4 regions of the Oleidesulfovibrio vietnamensis genome follow, and region 1 is predicted to be linked to each of the others. Evidence: predicted binding sites of a transcription regulator. Region 1 holds the regulator's gene; each other region holds the start of a gene.
What was found. The regulator sigma-54, encoded in region 1, starts transcription at its own class of promoters, with help from an activator protein. The targets are predictions, from matches to a motif close to CTGGCACGGNNNNTGCTT.

Region 1 (4,194 bases):
GTCTGCGGCGTTTCCCTGAATGTGAAACAGGGGGAAATTGTCGGCCTGCTGGGCCCCAACGGCGCGGGCAAGACCACGACATTTTATATGCTCATAGGCATTGTAAAGCCCAATGCCGGCGAGGTGCAGCTGGATGACCTGAGCATATCCGACTGGCCGCTGCATGAACGCGCCCGTATCGGTTTGAGCTATCTGCCTCAGGAAAGTTCTGTTTTTAAAAAACTCACTGTCACTCAGAATCTGCAGATGATTCTGGAACATGTGGGATTGAGCAAAAAAGCTCAGCAGGCAAGAGCGCAGGAACTGCTTGAAGAGTTCGGCATCACCCACATCGCCGATTCATACGCCATGCACCTGTCCGGCGGTGAACGGCGGCGGCTGGAAATCGCCCGGGCCCTCATCCGCGCCCCGAAGTTCATCCTGCTTGATGAACCGTTTGCCGGCATTGATCCTCTGGCCGTGGATGATATTCAGGAAATAATCAAAAAACTGCGCGACAAAGGTATCGGGGTGTTGATCTCTGATCATAATGTGCGTGAAACATTGAATATCTGCGACAGGGCTTATCTCGTTTACGAAGGAAGGGTCATTCTGGAAGGCACTCCGGAAGCCATTGTGGCCGATCCCAAGGCCCGCAGTGTCTATCTGGGAGAGGGCTTCTGCCTGTAAGTCCCCCGGCTCCGGTTGCATCACACAGATATATGTGGCAGAAAAGAGTCATGGAATGTATTTTGGAATGATTTTTGGATAACAGAACGGAATATACGTTTCCGCTGTCTCCGGTATCAGGGCTTTGATATTCTCTGAGCAATAAAAACAAAATATATTCAGCTTTTATAATCTTAAGGATTCGGTTGAACAATGGCTTTAGAGTTACGACAGCAGCTTAAACTCGCTCAGCAGCTTGTGATGACGCCCCAGCTTCAGCAGGCGATCAAACTGTTGCAGCTTTCACGCGTCGAGCTCGTTGAAACCGTTCAGCAGGAACTGCTGGAAAACCCGTTTCTTGAAGAAACACAGGAAGAGCGCCCAGTCTCTCAGGCTGAAGAGAGAGCCCCGAGAGCAGAAGAAGCCGACCCTTTCCGTCAGGAATTGGTAAAGAATGCCGACTGGGAAAACTATCTTGGCGATTTTGCCAGTACCGGCAAACAGGCAGGCGGACGCGACGCGGAAGTGCCGGAAGAGATGACCGCCTTTGAGGCTCGTTTTTCATCCAGCCCCACGCTGGAAGGGCATCTCAGCTGGCAGCTGCGCTTGTCTTCCGCCACGGAAAAACAGCTGGACATAGCAGAAGTCATAATCGGCAACCTTTCGCCTGCGGGGTATCTGCAGGCGACGGTGGAAAACGTGGCGGAAATGGCCGGTGCCGGTACGGCAGAGGTGGAAGAAACGCTGCATCTGCTGCAGCGGCTTGATCCCGTGGGCATAGCGGCGCGTACTCCGCAGGAATGCCTTCTGGTTCAGGTCGAAGTGCTTGGATACGACCGCGACCCTGTGCTTGTCGAGCTGATCCGCGATCATCTGGAAGACCTGGAAAAACGACGGTACAAGCCTCTTCTCAGAAAATATCGTCTGGGAATGGACGACCTTAAAGAATATCTTGACCTTATCCAGACTCTTGACCCCATGCCGGGCTCCCGCTTCGGTAACGAACAGCCCGCGTATGTCAGCCCCGATGTCTACGTGTATAAAAGCGAGGATGATTTTATCATCCTGCTGAACGAAGACGGCCTGCCACATCTCCAGCTGAGTGAATTTTATAAAGAAGGCGTCAAGGGCACCACTGATAAAGAAAAGGACTACGTGCAGGAAAAAATGCGCTCCGCCTCGTGGCTTATAAAAAGCCTTTATCAACGGCAGCGAACCCTGTACAAAGTAGTTGAGAGCATTATTAAATATCAGAGGGGTTTTTTCGAGGAAGGCGTATCCCGGCTTCGCCCGCTTATTCTCAAGGATATAGCGGACGACATAGGAATGCACGAATCAACCGTCAGCCGTATTACAACAAACAAGTATGTGGCTACCCCCCATGGTATTGTGGAGCTTAAGTATTTCTTTAACAGTGCACTGGCGTTAAACGACGGAACAGAGGTAGGTTCTGAAAGTGTGAAAGCGCTGATAAAGAACCTGATTTCTGAAGAAAATCCTAAAGAACCGCTCAGTGACGAAAAGATCGGAGAAATTCTTAAAGAAAAGTTGCAAGTCAATATTGCTCGAAGAACCGTGGCGAAGTATCGTACAGCTATGGGAATCCCTTCTTCTTCGAAACGAAAAGCTGTATTTTAGGCCAAAGGATTTCCGGCAGAAATGCCTGATACTGAATCTCTGGAGGTTTTTATGAACATCGCTTTCACTTTCAAGAACTTCGAGCCTTCCGATCACTTGAAAAAGTATGCCAACCGCCGTTTTGAAAAGCTCGGACGCTTTTTGAATAAGTCAGAAAACCTTGAGTTACAGGTTCTGTTGAGCGTTGATAAATTCCGGCACAAGGCGGAAGTACAATGCACGGGCGAGGGGTTGAATCTCTCTGCAGTGGAGCAGAGCGAGGATATGTATGCCACTATTGATCTTGTGCTGGATAAGCTGGAAGCACAGGTCAAGAAACACGCAGAAAAGACTAAGGATCGGCGCCGTTCCAGCAGTGATGACAGCGTGCGTATGGATGTGTTCAATTACAAAGACAATGACGGCGTGCGCGAGCGCACCATCATTGAAACTGATGAGATTGATCCCAAACCCATGCATATTGATGAAGCTGCCATGCAGCTTGAGGCGCTGGATTACGAGTTTCTCGTTTTCAAAAACGCGCAGAACAACCGCGTGAATGTCATCTACCGTCGCAAGGACGGAGACTTCGGGCTGATCGATCCGGGATTCTAAAAAATGAAACTGGGTGAATACCTGGATAAAGACCTCATAATTCATGAGCTTTCCGCCAGCACCAAAACTGAGGTGCTGGCGGAACTTGTGAAACCGGTCATCCAAAAATATCCGGAACTGGATCAGAATACCGTGGTCCGCATTCTGCAGGACCGTGAAAATCTGGGAACAACCGGCATCGGTGACGGCATAGCCATACCGCACGGCAAGGTGGAGGGGCTTGACCACATCGTGCTGGTGGTCGGTCGCAGTTCTGAAGGGCTTGATTTTGAAGCGCTTGATTACAAGCTGTGTAACGTATTCTTTCTTGTTCTTGCTCCAGAACAGGTGGCCGGCATGCATCTGCGCATTCTCGCACAGATTTCGCGTCTGCTGAAAGACAAAGAATTCAGAGCTGAATTTGCTCAGGCAGATTCGGAAGATACCTTGTGGGAGCTTTTGCAGAAGGCGTAACGGAAAGGGGCGGACGCCGGTGGTGCCGCTCTGTCTAAAAGGTAGGAAAAGGGGTTGCGCCGTGAAAAAGAGTGAAAGTCTGCCGGTTCTTATAGTCACAGGACTTTCCGGCGCGGGCAAAAGCACGGTGCTCAATGTATTCGAGGACTTGCGCTTTTTTACCATAGACGGGCTGCCGGTGGGGGTAGTGGCCGACCTGTTGGAACATCTTGCACGTGATGCCATGGGGCGCTACCGCGGCGTGGTGCTGGGCATGGACCTGCGCCAGTTCGATTTTCTGGATGAATTCGAAGGCGCACTTATGCGGCTGGAAAAGATGGGGGTTTCTCCCCGCATCATCTATCTGGAAGCCGACAGTGATACTCTGGTACGGCGTTTTGCCACCACACGCAGACCTCATCCTCTGGAAGGCGGCGACCTGGGGCTAGAGGCCGCCGTTGAACATGAACGGAATCTGCTGGCTCCGGTGCGTGAACGTGCAGACCTTATTCTCGATACCTCAGAATTCTCCATTCACGACCTGCGGCGCATTGTACAAAAAAAATGGAGTTCGCTTGGAGGCAGCTTGAGAAGTCTGCGCGTCAACCTGATTACCTTCGGGTTCAAATACGGTGTCCCTTCCGACGCCGACATGGTTTTCGACCTGCGCTTTCTGCCCAATCCGTACTTCGACGCAAAATTAAAGGCGCTTTCAGGTAAAGACCCTGAAATACAGCAGTTTGTTCTGGGTTGCGAGCAAGGCAAGACTTTCTTTAAACGTTTTTTAGACTTTCTTCTCTTCCTGCTTCCTCAGTATGAGGCGGAAGGCCGCTACCGGATAACGCTGGCCATCGGCTGTACCGGCGGCAGACACCGGTCTGT
Region 2 (4,194 bases), 960 kb from region 1:
GCGGGCGCCCGCGGCTAGACGCGTTTTCTCCGCGGCCTGCGCCGCGATACTTCGGAACCCGCCTGGATAACCTATATGGTAAGCACTCTTTCCGTCATTCTTGTCATCGGCGGACTTATTTTCTTTCATGAACTCGGCCACTTTGCAGCAGCACGCAGTCTCGGTATCGGGGTCAAGACCTTTTCACTGGGCTTCGGGCCGCGGCTTTTCGGCTTCCGCCGCGGGCAGACGGATTACCGTCTGGCACTGGTTCCGCTGGGGGGCTATGTGCAGCTGGTGGGCGAACAGGATGAAGCCGACCTGCCCGAAGGATTCAGCAGGCACGAAAGCTTTGCCCTGCGACCGGCATGGCACCGCATGATTGTCATTGCCGCCGGTCCTCTGTTCAACTTTCTGCTGGCCTGGCTTCTGTACTGGGGGCTTTTCTGGGTTCAGGGCCAGATGTTTCTGGTACCCGAAGTGGGCGGCGTGCAGGACGGCAGTCCGGCACAGCACGCAGGCATCCGCAAGGGTGACCGCATTCTCACCATACAGGGCCGCACCATAGAATACTGGAGCGATGTCTCCGAAACCATCAGCGCGGGCAGCGGCGCCCCTGTGGAAATAGTCATCAGCCGTCCTGCCGCCGCCGGGGCGCAAACCCTCACGCTTTCCGTGAAACCGGAAGAGCAGGTGCGTAAAAACCTGTTCGGCGAAGACGAGCACGCCCTGATCATCGGCGTGCATGCATCGGGTGCCACGCTGCACAAGCCGTTGGGTCCGGTGGACGCCTTGACCAAAGGCGCAGTGCACACATGGGATATGATCGCCCTCACCGGTCAGGGATTTCTCAAGCTTTTCCAGCGGGTGGTACCGCTGGATACCGTCGGCGGGCCCATAATGATCGCGCAGATGGTTACCGAACAGGCACAGAACGGCCTTTCTCCCCTGCTGGCGCTTACCGCGCTTATCAGTGTGAACCTGGGCCTGCTCAACCTGCTGCCCGTGCCCGTGCTTGACGGCGGTCACCTGCTGTTTCTTTCGCTGGAAACCATTTTCCGGCGGCCCGTACCCCAGCGGATACAGCACCTGACCACACAGGCGGGGCTGGTGTTGCTGCTCATGCTCATGGCGCTTGCCACGTTCAACGACATCGCCCGTTCACTATTCACCCAGTAACGCAATTCCATGAAGACACAACGTAACGAAACTTCCGCGCCGCAGGAAATAACACTGGTACTGAATGCCGCCGAAGGCAGGCTGCAGGTTGCCGCAGGCAATGCCTGCGCCGACGGCACACAGCAGGCCGGACTGTTGTTTTCTTTTGAAATGACCGTACCGCGGCAGGGAACGGAAATCCTTGCTCCGGCCATACAGGACGCCATGAAACGCATGCGGGTGTCCATGCAGCAGATCGGCCGCATTGCCGTTGTAAACGGTCCGGGCGGTTTTACCGGTCTGCGGCTTGCCCTTTCCACGGCGCTGGGCATGGCACGGGCGCTCAATGTACCCTGCGCGGGAGTATCCTACACGGCGGCGCTGGCAGCGGATGCGGCTGCGGTGCTGCACGCCGCGGACTGCGGCTCCCCCCTGCTGTGGGCCGTGCTGCACGCCCGGCGTGATCAGGTGATGGTACAGGGGTTCAGACCCGACAACACCGGCACAGCCGTCCCCCTGCATCCGGTCACCACCTTCGGTGTAGCCGACGCGTGCTCGCATATGGCCGCGGTCACACAATCCTGCGGCTGCAAGGCCTGCCTTTTCGGCAGCGGCGTGCAGCGTAACGCCGAAGCCATATGCCGGCACCTGACCGCGGCGGGTATCAGCCACTCGCTGCTTCCGGCACGGTTCAGCCATGTGCGGCCCGAGGCGCTGCTTGCCGCCACGGCAGACGCGGTATGGAGCCATGAGCCGGTCGAGCCGGAATACGTGAGGGGCTGCGACGCGGAGGAAAACCTGCCGCGCATGGCCGCTGCCCGCGGCATGCAGCCCGAAAAAGCCGTTGAAGCCCTGCACAGGCTCACGACATCCTGATGAACCGGCGTTGAAATACGCAGGCAATACTGAACTTCAGGCCGTCACAGCGTGGCGGCCTTTTCATTGCAGCCGGCAGTCGGCGGCACACGGCAGGTAAAGTTCTGCCGTGTGCCGCCGATAAGTGATACAGGGTGGCACGGACATGCCCCTGCAGCGTCCCTTGCGGAGTTATTTTGGCGCCGGAGGCCGGCTGCATGGCATTTTCCTTGCATTTGACCCTGCGGGCAACCCCGTTCAGGAAAAAAATGCCCGAGGTGTGAAATATGGCTACAGAACTGCTCTCAGGCGGCATCCGGTTTGACGGTATTTCTTCCGGCACCGATTTCAGCTCCATGATCGATCAGCTGAAAAAGGTGGAAAGCATCCAGAAAAACCGCATGGAACTGTGGAAAGGCGACTGGGAAAAGCGCCTCGAAGCGTTTCAGGATATCCGTACAGAAATAGGCAAACTGAAGACCATTGTTGACGGCATGGACACCATCAGCGAGTTCATGACCAAGACAGCGGCCTCTTCTGACGCCAGCATAGCCACAGCCAAAGCCAATACTCAGGCGCTTGAAGGGTCGTACAAGCTGGAGGTCGGCCAGCTGGCAACCAATGCCATTCTGACCTACCAGAACGGATTCAGCGACAAAAAAGCCTCCATCAACACCTCGGGGAGCACGCAGGAATTCGTATATTCTTACAAGGGCAAGCAGCATACCATCTCTGTTGCCAACGGCACCACGCTGGAAGGGCTGGTCAACATGATCAACAAAGACTCCCAGAATCCGGGAGTCAGAGCCTCGCTTATCAAAACGGGCGATCAGTACATGTTCCAGCTCAAAGGGATGGATCTGGGGGCGGGCAACACGCTCAGCATCGATTCTTCCACCTCGCTGACAGCCTTTGACCTTGACCCTGCGTTCTGGCACCAGCAGGCACCGCAAAACGCCCAGTACCGCATCAACAACTGGCCGGGCGGTTCGTGGCTGGAATCATCCAGCAACACACTGACCGAAGCCATAGAAGGGCTGACCATCAACCTGCGTGATACCGGCGTGACACAGGTTTCCGTGGACACCGACATTGATAAGATCATTGAAAACGTCCATGCATTTGTGGACGGCATGAATGCCGTACGCACCAAAATTAAAGACCTGACCAAGGTCAGCGACGCAAAAAAACGGGAAGACGCCACCAAGGCCACCAGCCAGTTTGATGCGGAAAAAGGCTCTGTTCTTACAGGCAACTACGGTGTGCAGCTGGTTTCATCACGCCTGAAGCAGATCACATCGAACCGCTCGCCGGGATTCGATTACCAGTACGAGGAAGACGGAAAGACAAAGGGTGATATTTACAGCTCGCTCGCTCAGATAGGCATACTGACCAACTCGGATGAAAGCTCGGTCAACAACGGCCTGCTGGAAGTGGACGACGTGAAGCTGCGTGAAGCGCTGGAAAAAACACCGGACGAAGTTGCCGCTCTGTTTGCCGCCAGCGGTGAAGGGCTTTCAGACAGTGCCGACTTTTCGTACGAATCGCACGTCAACGGCATCACCAAGCCCGGCAAATATGAAGTTGCATACGAAATCGACGCTTCCGGCAACATTATAAACGCCTCCATAGGTGGCTTTGCCGCCAAGGTGGAACAGGGCAGCCACCAGATAATCGCCTTGGAAGGCCCCGCAAAAGGTCTGGCCGTACGCGTGGATAACATGACGCAAGGTTCTTACAGCGACGCTGTGCGCCTGCGTCAGGGCAAAATGGGTGAAATTTCCGATACGCTGAAGGAAATGACCTCGACCGACGGCACGCTGAAAATTCTGGAACGCAACTACAAAGACATCATCTACGAAATTGAAGAAAAAATAGACCGCGAAGAGACGCGCCTGATGAAATGGGAGCAGAACATGCGCCTTAAATTCTCGCGTCTCGAAGCGACGCTGACCACATACGACCAGCAGACTCAGGCTCTCAGTTCGGCCATACAGCAGATGAACAAGAGCTAGACAGACATACAGGAGACGACCATGCAGAAGGCAGCCCATGCCTATTTCCAGACACAGGTGTCCACCACCTCTCAGGGGCAGCTTCTTCTTATGCTGTATGACGGAGCCATCAAGTTCCTCAATCAGGCAAAAGACAAGATTGCCCAGCGGGATTATGCTGCCAAGGGCATACTTATCTCCAAGGCTC
Region 3 (4,194 bases), 1.0 Mb from region 1:
TGACGTTCTGACCCTTTCTGCCGATGGCATTGGTCAGCTGATCGTCAGGCACAACCACTTCGAGCATGTTTTCCTCTTCGTCCACAATGATGCGGCTGATCACGGCGGGGCTGAGGGCGTTGCGTGCATAGGTTGCGATGTCGGGACTCCACACCACTATGTCGATGCGTTCGCCGCGCAGTTCCTGCACGATATTCTGAATGCGCGAACCGCGTATGCCCACACAGGCACCCACCGGATCGACATCGCGGTCCCGCGAGGTGACAGCCACTTTGGCGCGGCTGCCCGGATCGCGGGCAACACCCATCACCTGAACGGTTTCGTCATCCACTTCGGGCACTTCGCGTTTGAACAGCGCGGCCATGTAGTCGGGGTGCGAACGGGATACCACAACCTGCGGGCCGCGGCCTTCCTTGCGCACTTCTATGATGATGGCCTGCACGCGGTCGCCGCGCTTGTAGTGTTCGCGCGGAATCTGTTCGTCTTTGGGCAGCAGCGCTTCGGTACGGCCCAGATTGATGATCCAGCCGGTTTTGTCTCTGCGCTGAATGATGCCGCTGGCGACTTCGTTCAGGCGGTCCTTGAATTCTTCGTATATGATTTCCTGCTCGGCATCCCGCATGCGCTGGATGATGACCTGCTTGGCGGACTGGGCGGCAATACGGCCCAGATCTTCGATTTTCAGGCGAAAGCCCATCTCGTCGTCAAGCTGGACGCTGGGGTCGTGTGCGCGGGCGTCTTCCAGAGAAATCTGCGAAGCCTCGTCCTCCACTTCTTCCGTCACGATTTTGAACTGGTAAACCTCGATTTCGCCTGTTTCTTCATTGAAGTTGACTTCAAGGTCCAGCTCATCGCCGTATTTGCGGATGACGGAGGTACGTACCGCTTCTTCCAGCGTTTCGACCAGCAGTGCCCGGTCCAGCCCCCGGTCTTTGCTGATCTGGTCTATGGCTTTTTTCAATTCCATGCTCATGGGGAATTCCTCCGACTCGATATGTCCGGGCGGCCGTTAGCGCTTCTGGCCTTTTTCGCTGTCAAAATCGTAGATCAGTCTGGCTTTTTTCACATCGTCCCAGTGCGCGCTGAGTTCTTCCTGCAGGTTGTCGCCGCCTTTCAGCGGGTCTATCTGCAGAGTGAAGTTTTCGCCTTCCACGTTTCCGACAACGCCGGTAAATTTTTTCCGTCCGGGAAACTGCGCACAGGGGGCGCGCAGCACCAGTTCTGCCTTGTGTCCTTTATAGGCGGCAAGCTGTGCCGCGCTGAACAAAGGCCGTTCCAGTCCCGGGGACGACACCTCGAGGTTGTAAGCCCCGGCAATGATGTCTTCGACTTCCAGTGCCAGCCCGATATGCCGTGAGACAGTGGCGCACTGGTCGATGGTAACGCCGTCGGGTCCGTCAATATATATACGCAGAACGGCCTTGCCGCCCTGAATAAAGTCCATGCCCCACAACTCAAGGTCGAAGGACCGGATGACGGGGGTGATGATTTCCAGCAGTTGTTCGTGAATTGTTGTGACGGTCATATGCATCGTACCATGCGGTCTTGCCGCAAAAAAAAGGGGGCCTTGCCGGCCACCCCGCGTTCAGCCGCTTAGCGGCCACAGGATGTATCAATGTCCGCCGGTGATAATCCGGTCTGCCTGCACGGCGTAGGCCAGAACAGGTAGCATCCACGTGGGAACCGCACATTTGAATCGCTATCGTATATGTTGCTCCCGAGACGTTGTCAATGGCCGCAGACCAAAAAACCGGCGCCGCCGGTTAAAAGAAGGCTGAACAGGCTGGCCCGCATGTTGCATCGTGACCGGCTGTGCGGGCGCCTGTGCGCCGCGCCAAGGAGGCTGCCATGCAAGACAGTATGTATAGCGCGTTATTCGGGGCGCTTACCAACGAACACCGGCTGAACAACATCGCCAACAATCTGGCGAACGTGAATACCACCGGGTACAAACGCGACGTGCTCGCGTTCAAGGACACTTTTCTTTCCTTTGCCCATGACGAGGTGATGGAACCCATACCCAATGTGCGTTCCAAGAAGATGTTTCCGGAGCCGATACACATTGCCAAACCGCGCATAGCGCTGGCCAAGACCGATTTCAGTCAGGGCAGCCTGAAGCTGACAGGCGGTACGCTGGACATGGCCGTGCACGGCGACGGCTTTTTCAAGGTGCGTACCCCGGACGGCGAGTTCTACACCCGTAACGGCAACTTCCGTCAGACTTCCGACGGTCAGCTGGTGACGCAGCAGGGCTGGCCCGTGCTGGGAGCAGGCGGAGACATACAGATTCCGCCGCGTGCCAATCTGACAGTGGCGGAAAACGGCACCATCTATGCCGACGGTGAAGAGATAGGTCAGGTGCAGGTGGTCACGCTGGACAATCTGGATGCGCTGGAAAAACAGGGAAGCAACCTTTTCCGACTGCGTGAGGGAGCGGAGGCGCAGGAGGTTCCTGTGGAAAACCCCGTGGTGCTTCAGGGGTATCTGGAAACGGCCAACGTCGAGGTTGTTACTGAAATGGTCAACATGATCGAAGCCAACCGTCAGTTTGAAGCTTATCAGAAAATTATGCAGACCACTGATGCCGTGGACAAAATGGCCACCACTCAGGTGGGCAGAGGCCGTGCGTAACGTGCGGCAAACCGGAGGATATCCGTCATGATGCGTTCTCTCTGGACTGCTGCTACAGGTATGATCGCCCAGCAGCTTAATATTGACACCATTTCCAACAACCTCGCCAACGTGAACACACTGGGCTTTAAAAAGAGCCGCGCCGAGTTTGAGGACCTCATGTATCAGAACATGAAGATCGCAGGCTCGGTTACCGGCAACGACCAGCGTATTCCCACGGGTATTCAGGTGGGTCTTGGTGTGCGTCCCACCACCGTGCACAAATTTTTCACTCAGGGCGACTACTCCAACACGGGCAACCCGCTGGACCTCGCCATTGAAGGTGACGGGTTCTTTCAGGTTACCGTGAACGGCGAACCGGCTTACACGCGCGCAGGTGCTTTCAAGCTCAATCAGGACGGCACCGTGGTCACGGCCAACGGTTACCCGCTGGAGCCGGAATTCACCGTGCCGCCCGAAACAAAAAACGTGGTGGTGACCGAAAACGGGCACATCGCGGCGCTGGATAAGAACGGTGAAGAGCTGGCCGCGGCTGATATCCCGCTGTACACGTTCATCAACCCCGCGGGACTGCAGGCCGCCGGACGTAACCTGTACCTTGCATCGGAGGCTTCCGGTGTGGCTGTGGAGGGCGTGCCCGGCGAAGACAATGTGGGCACCATCGCGCAGGGCTTTCTGGAAATGTCCAACGTGGAAGTGGTGGACGAAATGGTCAATATGATTGTGGGGCAGCGTGCGTACGAAATGAACTCCAAGGCCATTCAGGCTTCGGACAACATGCTGCAGACGGCAACCCAGCTCAAGCGCGCCTGATGCGTCTGCGGGGGATCGTGCGTATGTGGATGTCCGTTGCAAAACCGTATTCAGGCGCCGCGGCAGAGTCTCTTTCGCGGTGTGGCCTGCGGGGCCTGCACATGGTGCTGCTGGCCGTGCTGCTGGCCGTGCTGGCTGCTGTTCCCGCCGGAGCTTCTCTTACGGGTACGTGGCGTCTGCAGCTGCGCGATGCGGCGGTGGTGCACGGAGATATGGTGCTGCTGGGTGAAATAGCTTCACCCGTGGGAGAAATGCCGCCGGAACTGTGGCAGCAGCTTGCCCGCCGGCCGTTGTGGGAATCACCGGATAAGACCGGCAGAACCATGAGCATAACCGGCCCGCGGCTGAAGCGTGCCATGCGCCGGTACCTGCCGGAACACCACCGCAAATGCCTGTACCCCGCTTCCATGGCGGTGCAGAAAGGGGGCGGCCTGTATGACGAGGCCGCTTTGCGCAAGGTGGTGGCGGACTCGCTGACTCCGCGGCTGGCCGCACTGGAAGGCGAAGCCTCGCTGCGGGATTACAGGCTGCCTGCGTTCATGTTTGTGGAAGACCCGCTGAACACTGTCATGCTGATGACGGACGATGTCCGTGCCGGAAGGCTGTCGCTGAGGCTGGCCGAAGTGCGGCCCACCGGAGACGTGGTGCGTCAGGCCACGGGCAGTGTGTTTGTGGATGTGTGGACGGGGGTTCCGGCTGCGGCGTTTCCTGTTAACAGGGGCGATCTGCTGGGGCCGGATGCTGTGACCA
Region 4 (4,194 bases), 690 kb from region 1:
CATACCCTCTGGTGGGGCTCCAGCCTGCTTCCCTTGTTTCAGTCCCGCATTGAACTCAACGCACCTGTTTCCGGTGTGGTGAACACAGGCGGTGCGCCTGCCGCAGCCATGACCATGACGCACTACAACAGATGGACAACAAGCGCGCTTGTCTCCGGCACGGTGAAAGCCGTACTTGAACTTCAGGCGCTGGAGCCTGTGGCGGGTGAGCCTGCAACGCTTTCCACCGAACTTGATTTCAGCTTTTATGAAAAGTCTATATTTGAAGGAATGAGCCGCGATGTGTTTATTTTGAACAATCCGCAGGTCACCTTTGAAGGTTTTGAGTATGACGGTGAGTGGTACACGCTGGACTTCGGCGGGAGCTTCGGCGTTATTCCGGAATATTACATTCAGCGGATCGGGCTGGATACGGGACTTACATATTATGGATGGGTTACCTCGGAATTTGACAGTACCGTGGTGGACACCAGCTTTTCAATTTCGCATGTGATGCCCCAGCCCGCGCATGCTCCGGAGCCCGCAACAATGGGGCTTATGGGACTGGGTATGCTGGCCATGGGCGGATACGCCCTGTGGCAGCGCCGCAAAAAAAGCTGAGTTGCTGCAAGTGCTGAATCTGCCAAGCGGTCCGCCTGCGGGCCGCTTTTTTTGTGCACAAAATCCGGAATGAGTGTCTGCTCCTGTCGGGGGTGATGTCGGTAGTTATAACTGGTGTCGGATTTATTTACAGTTAAAATACAGTCAATCATGGGTAGGGTTTTGCCTAACATGTTAGATTAGATTGTGTTAGATTGCATGGAACGCTGTTTGCTTAACCAGTGTGCCTCTACCGAGGAAAGAACTCATTACTATTTGTGTAAGGAAGCTGTTATGCACACTCGTATTGTTACAATAACTGGTATTCTTGTTTTCAATCTTCTTTTTGCGGCCGTTGCTTCTGCTGCCGTGGTTACTTCGTGGGGCTACACCTACAACGCCGGTTTTACCGACTGGAAAATGTCCGACCGCTGGACCAGACCTTCTAAGTGGGGAAAAACCTGGATAGATGGCGAGAAGGCCTACAAGAATCTGTACTGGGGCGATAACTGGAACGGCTGGAGCGGAATCTCGCTGGACAGCGGAACCAGCGGTATTGTGCACACCAACGGTGATGCCGCGCATGCCATGTCCATGACGCACAGCAACTCGCCCACTTACGGCGGGTCGCTGGTATCCGGTACCGTCAAGGCCATGCTCGAACTGAGAGCTCTTGATCCGTACCATGGCTCAGAAATAGCGTTGTCCACGGCTCTGGAATTTGCATTTTATGAGACCCCCAATAACGGGCTGCTTACTGATGACGTGTTCATTCTGACCAACCCCGGGGTGACCACCGAAGGCTTCGAATACGGCGGCGAGTGGTACACGCTTGATTTCGGCAGCAGTTACGGTGTCATCCCCGAGTCCTACATCGAAGCTCTGGGGCTGGACACATCCATCACGTACTACGGCTGGCTGACTCCTGAAAATGCAGACACTACGGTGGACACCAGCTTTACCATCACGCATCGGCCGCAACCCACACCTGCGCCGGAGCCTGCAACGCTCGGGCTCATGGGGCTGGGGCTGGTGGCTCTTGGCGTGTATTCCCGTATGAAAAGAAATGTTGCGAAGCGTTCCTGATGAACCTGTCGCACCGCATACCGGCAGGCTCTGATGGCAGAGCCTGCCTTTTTTTATGCTGCTGCCATGTGCGCGAAACCATGGAGATACACCGGTACAATGCGGTGTGCGTTTGATGCCGTTTTTTCCGGAACAGCAGGCGTTATGTGTGGTGACAGGCGGGAGCAGTGCTGTAAGAAGCCCGTAAGGCCGGTGCAGGCTGTAACGCGCGTACTTTTTCCCGCAGGCGGTGCCGGGCTGTCACCGCCACTGCCTGACCAACAAGTCTCAGGTATTGCCGGGCTGTCAATTTGTGGTATAATGCAGGCGAAGGTGTCGAAAAGTATTACAGTTTCCGATGGGTTTTCCGATGTAGTACATAGTGGTAACCTGTTGACGCTATATGGAAAAAATATACAGGCACGGCGATTGCTTGTCAGATATGCCGCCTGCAACGGGTGGCTACTAAAAGCTGGGGGGAATCAGCTCATGAAAATTCGTGCTCTTTTTGCGTGCGCCGTCTTTGTGGCGGGTATTCTTGTGGCATCTGCTGCGTCTGCAGCTGTGGTCAACAGCTGGCAATACTCATACCATATCGGTTTCACCGACTGGGAAATGTCCGGCCGTAACGGAAACGTGGGTTACTGGGGGCGCCAGAAGATTGATGGCGAAAAAGCCTACACCTATCTCAGCTGGGGTTCTTGGGAAAAGCGCAGCAGCATCGAACTGAAAAGTTATACATGGGGAAATGTTGATACTGATGGTGATGCTGCCTATGCAACCACCATGACCCATACCAACATGCCCGTGACAACTGATACTCTGACCTCCGGCAGGGTGAAAGCCGAACTGGCTCTGTGGGCTCTGGATCCGTATTACGGAGAGAAAAAAGCTCTTACCACCTTTCTTGAATTTGACTTTTACGAAACACCTAACAACGGCGGACTTACCAGTGATGTGTTCATCCTGACCAATCCCGGGGTGACAACAGAAGGGTTTGAATACGACGGCGAGTGGTATACGCTGGATTTCAGCAGCAGCTACGGCATCATACCCGATTCGTATGTCGAAGCACTGAAGCTGGACAAAAGCATAACCTACTATGGCTGGCTTACACCGGAAAATTCTAAAACCTCCGTGGATTCGTATTTTTCCATCAGCCATCGTCAGCAACCCACTCCTGCGCCCGAACCCGCCACTCTGGGCCTCATGGGTATGGGCATACTTGCTCTCGGGGTTTATTCCCGCATGAAAAAGAAAAACGCGTAACATTTTTCAGCGCGTATATCGGACAGCAAACGGCAGGCTCTGGAAACAGGGCCTGCTTTTTTTGCGCAGTGCATTCCCGCCGGAAAAATGCTGTTGTGCTTTCGGGCGGATATCCAGCAGGCGTGCCGGAGGTCTTATGCCGGCGAGTGCAGTGCGCAGAGATATGCTGCCGGATGCCGCGGAGCGGACTGTAATAATAAAGCGCCCCGTAAGGAGCGCTTTATTATTGTCAGGAAAGAGAAGAAGCGGTGCGGCCGGATGAGCTGTGCCGGTCCGGCTGCCTGCGTGTCCTGTCATGTGTGCCGGTGATGGCGCGTGCCCGTTCAAGGGCTGCGTTTATGTCCGGCATAATGTTGCGGCGGCCGATAATGTCCAGTGTTCCGAGCCGCTGTAATTCCTGCAGCGGGGCCTTGCGCAGGCCGGAAAGCAGCAGCACTGTTCCGTTGGCTTTGCAGCGGGCATGCAGCAGTTCCAGAGCGTTGATGGCCGTGGAGTCTACTGTGGGCACTTTGCGCAGGCGCAATATAAAGACGGCCGGTGATTTTTCCATGATATCAAGAACGCTTTTAAACCTATCAGCCACACCGAAGAAGAATGGCCCGTCAATTTCATAGATGCGCACCCCCTGCGGGACATCACTTACGGGTTCTTCTTCAGCCCATGTCTCGGCGGCAGGCTCGCCATCTGATTCGCGGATGCGCGTGACTTTGCTCATGCGCTGCATGAAGAGCAAAGAAGCCAGAACAACTCCCACATTGACGGCCACGGTAAGGTCGACGGCCACCGTAAGTCCGAATGTAAGGCACATGACCAGCACATCAGGCTTCGGGGCGCGCAGCAGGCGCATGAATTTGTGAATTTCGCTCATGTCCCACGCCACCACAACAAGTACGGCGGCGAGGCATGCCAGCGGAATGTACCCCGCGGCCGGAGCCAGCAGTAGTACAAACAGTACCAGTACCGCAGAGTGAATCATGCCCGAGACAGGTGAGAAAGCCCCCGATCTGATGTTTGTGGCTGTTCTGGCAATGGCGCCTGTGGCGGGAATGCCACCGAAAAGTGCGGATGCGATGTTTGCCGTGCCCTGTGCTACCAGTTCAGTGTTGGCGTTGTGCCGGCTGCCTGTCATGCCGTCGGCCACCACGCACGACAACAACGATTCAATGCCGGCCAGCAGTGCCACGGTAAGCGCGTCGGGCAGCAGTATGCGTACTTGCGCCCATGAAAAGTCGGGCAGGGCAAATGACGGCAGTGTCTGCGGTATGCCGCCGAATCTGCTGC

Region 2: fliD (flagellar filament capping protein FliD) is a predicted target of sigma-54. The motif match lies at 2,211-2,228, and genes of this name have one in related genera.
Region 3: flgF (flagellar basal-body rod protein FlgF) is a predicted target of sigma-54. The motif match lies at 1,784-1,801, and genes of this name have one in related genera.
Region 4: ACZ5D1_RS05915 (THxN family PEP-CTERM protein) is a predicted target of sigma-54. The motif match lies at 2,062-2,079, and genes of this name have one in related genera.

The regions. Positions count from the first base shown of each region.
Region 1 covers NZ_AP042419.1:2,055,640-2,059,833, reverse strand. Annotated here, with positions in the region: gene lptB (LPS export ABC transporter ATP-binding protein) at 1-669, shown strand, start outside; gene rpoN (RNA polymerase factor sigma-54) at 862-2,286, shown strand; gene hpf (ribosome hibernation-promoting factor, HPF/YfiA family) at 2,338-2,880, shown strand; gene ACZ5D1_RS09340 (PTS sugar transporter subunit IIA) at 2,884-3,333, shown strand; gene rapZ (RNase adapter RapZ) at 3,395-4,194, shown strand, end outside.
Region 2 covers NZ_AP042419.1:1,092,029-1,096,222, reverse strand. Annotated here, with positions in the region: gene dxr (1-deoxy-D-xylulose-5-phosphate reductoisomerase) at 1-18, shown strand, start outside; gene rseP (RIP metalloprotease RseP) at 76-1,158, shown strand; gene tsaB (tRNA (adenosine(37)-N6)-threonylcarbamoyltransferase complex dimerization subunit type 1 TsaB) at 1,168-2,013, shown strand; gene fliD (flagellar filament capping protein FliD) at 2,280-4,007, shown strand; gene fliS (flagellar export chaperone FliS) at 4,029-4,194, shown strand, end outside.
Region 3 covers NZ_AP042419.1:3,072,807-3,077,000, reverse strand. Annotated here, with positions in the region: gene nusA (transcription termination factor NusA) at 1-973, opposite strand, end outside; gene ACZ5D1_RS13820 (ribosome maturation factor RimP) at 1,010-1,525, opposite strand; gene flgF (flagellar basal-body rod protein FlgF) at 1,849-2,631, shown strand; gene flgG (flagellar basal-body rod protein FlgG) at 2,659-3,444, shown strand; gene flgA (flagellar basal body P-ring formation chaperone FlgA) at 3,546-4,194, shown strand, end outside.
Region 4 covers NZ_AP042419.1:1,361,028-1,365,221, forward strand. Annotated here, with positions in the region: gene ACZ5D1_RS05905 (THxN family PEP-CTERM protein) at 1-600, shown strand, start outside; gene ACZ5D1_RS05910 (THxN family PEP-CTERM protein) at 874-1,665, shown strand; gene ACZ5D1_RS05915 (THxN family PEP-CTERM protein) at 2,134-2,913, shown strand; gene ACZ5D1_RS05920 (SulP family inorganic anion transporter) at 3,143-4,194, opposite strand, start outside.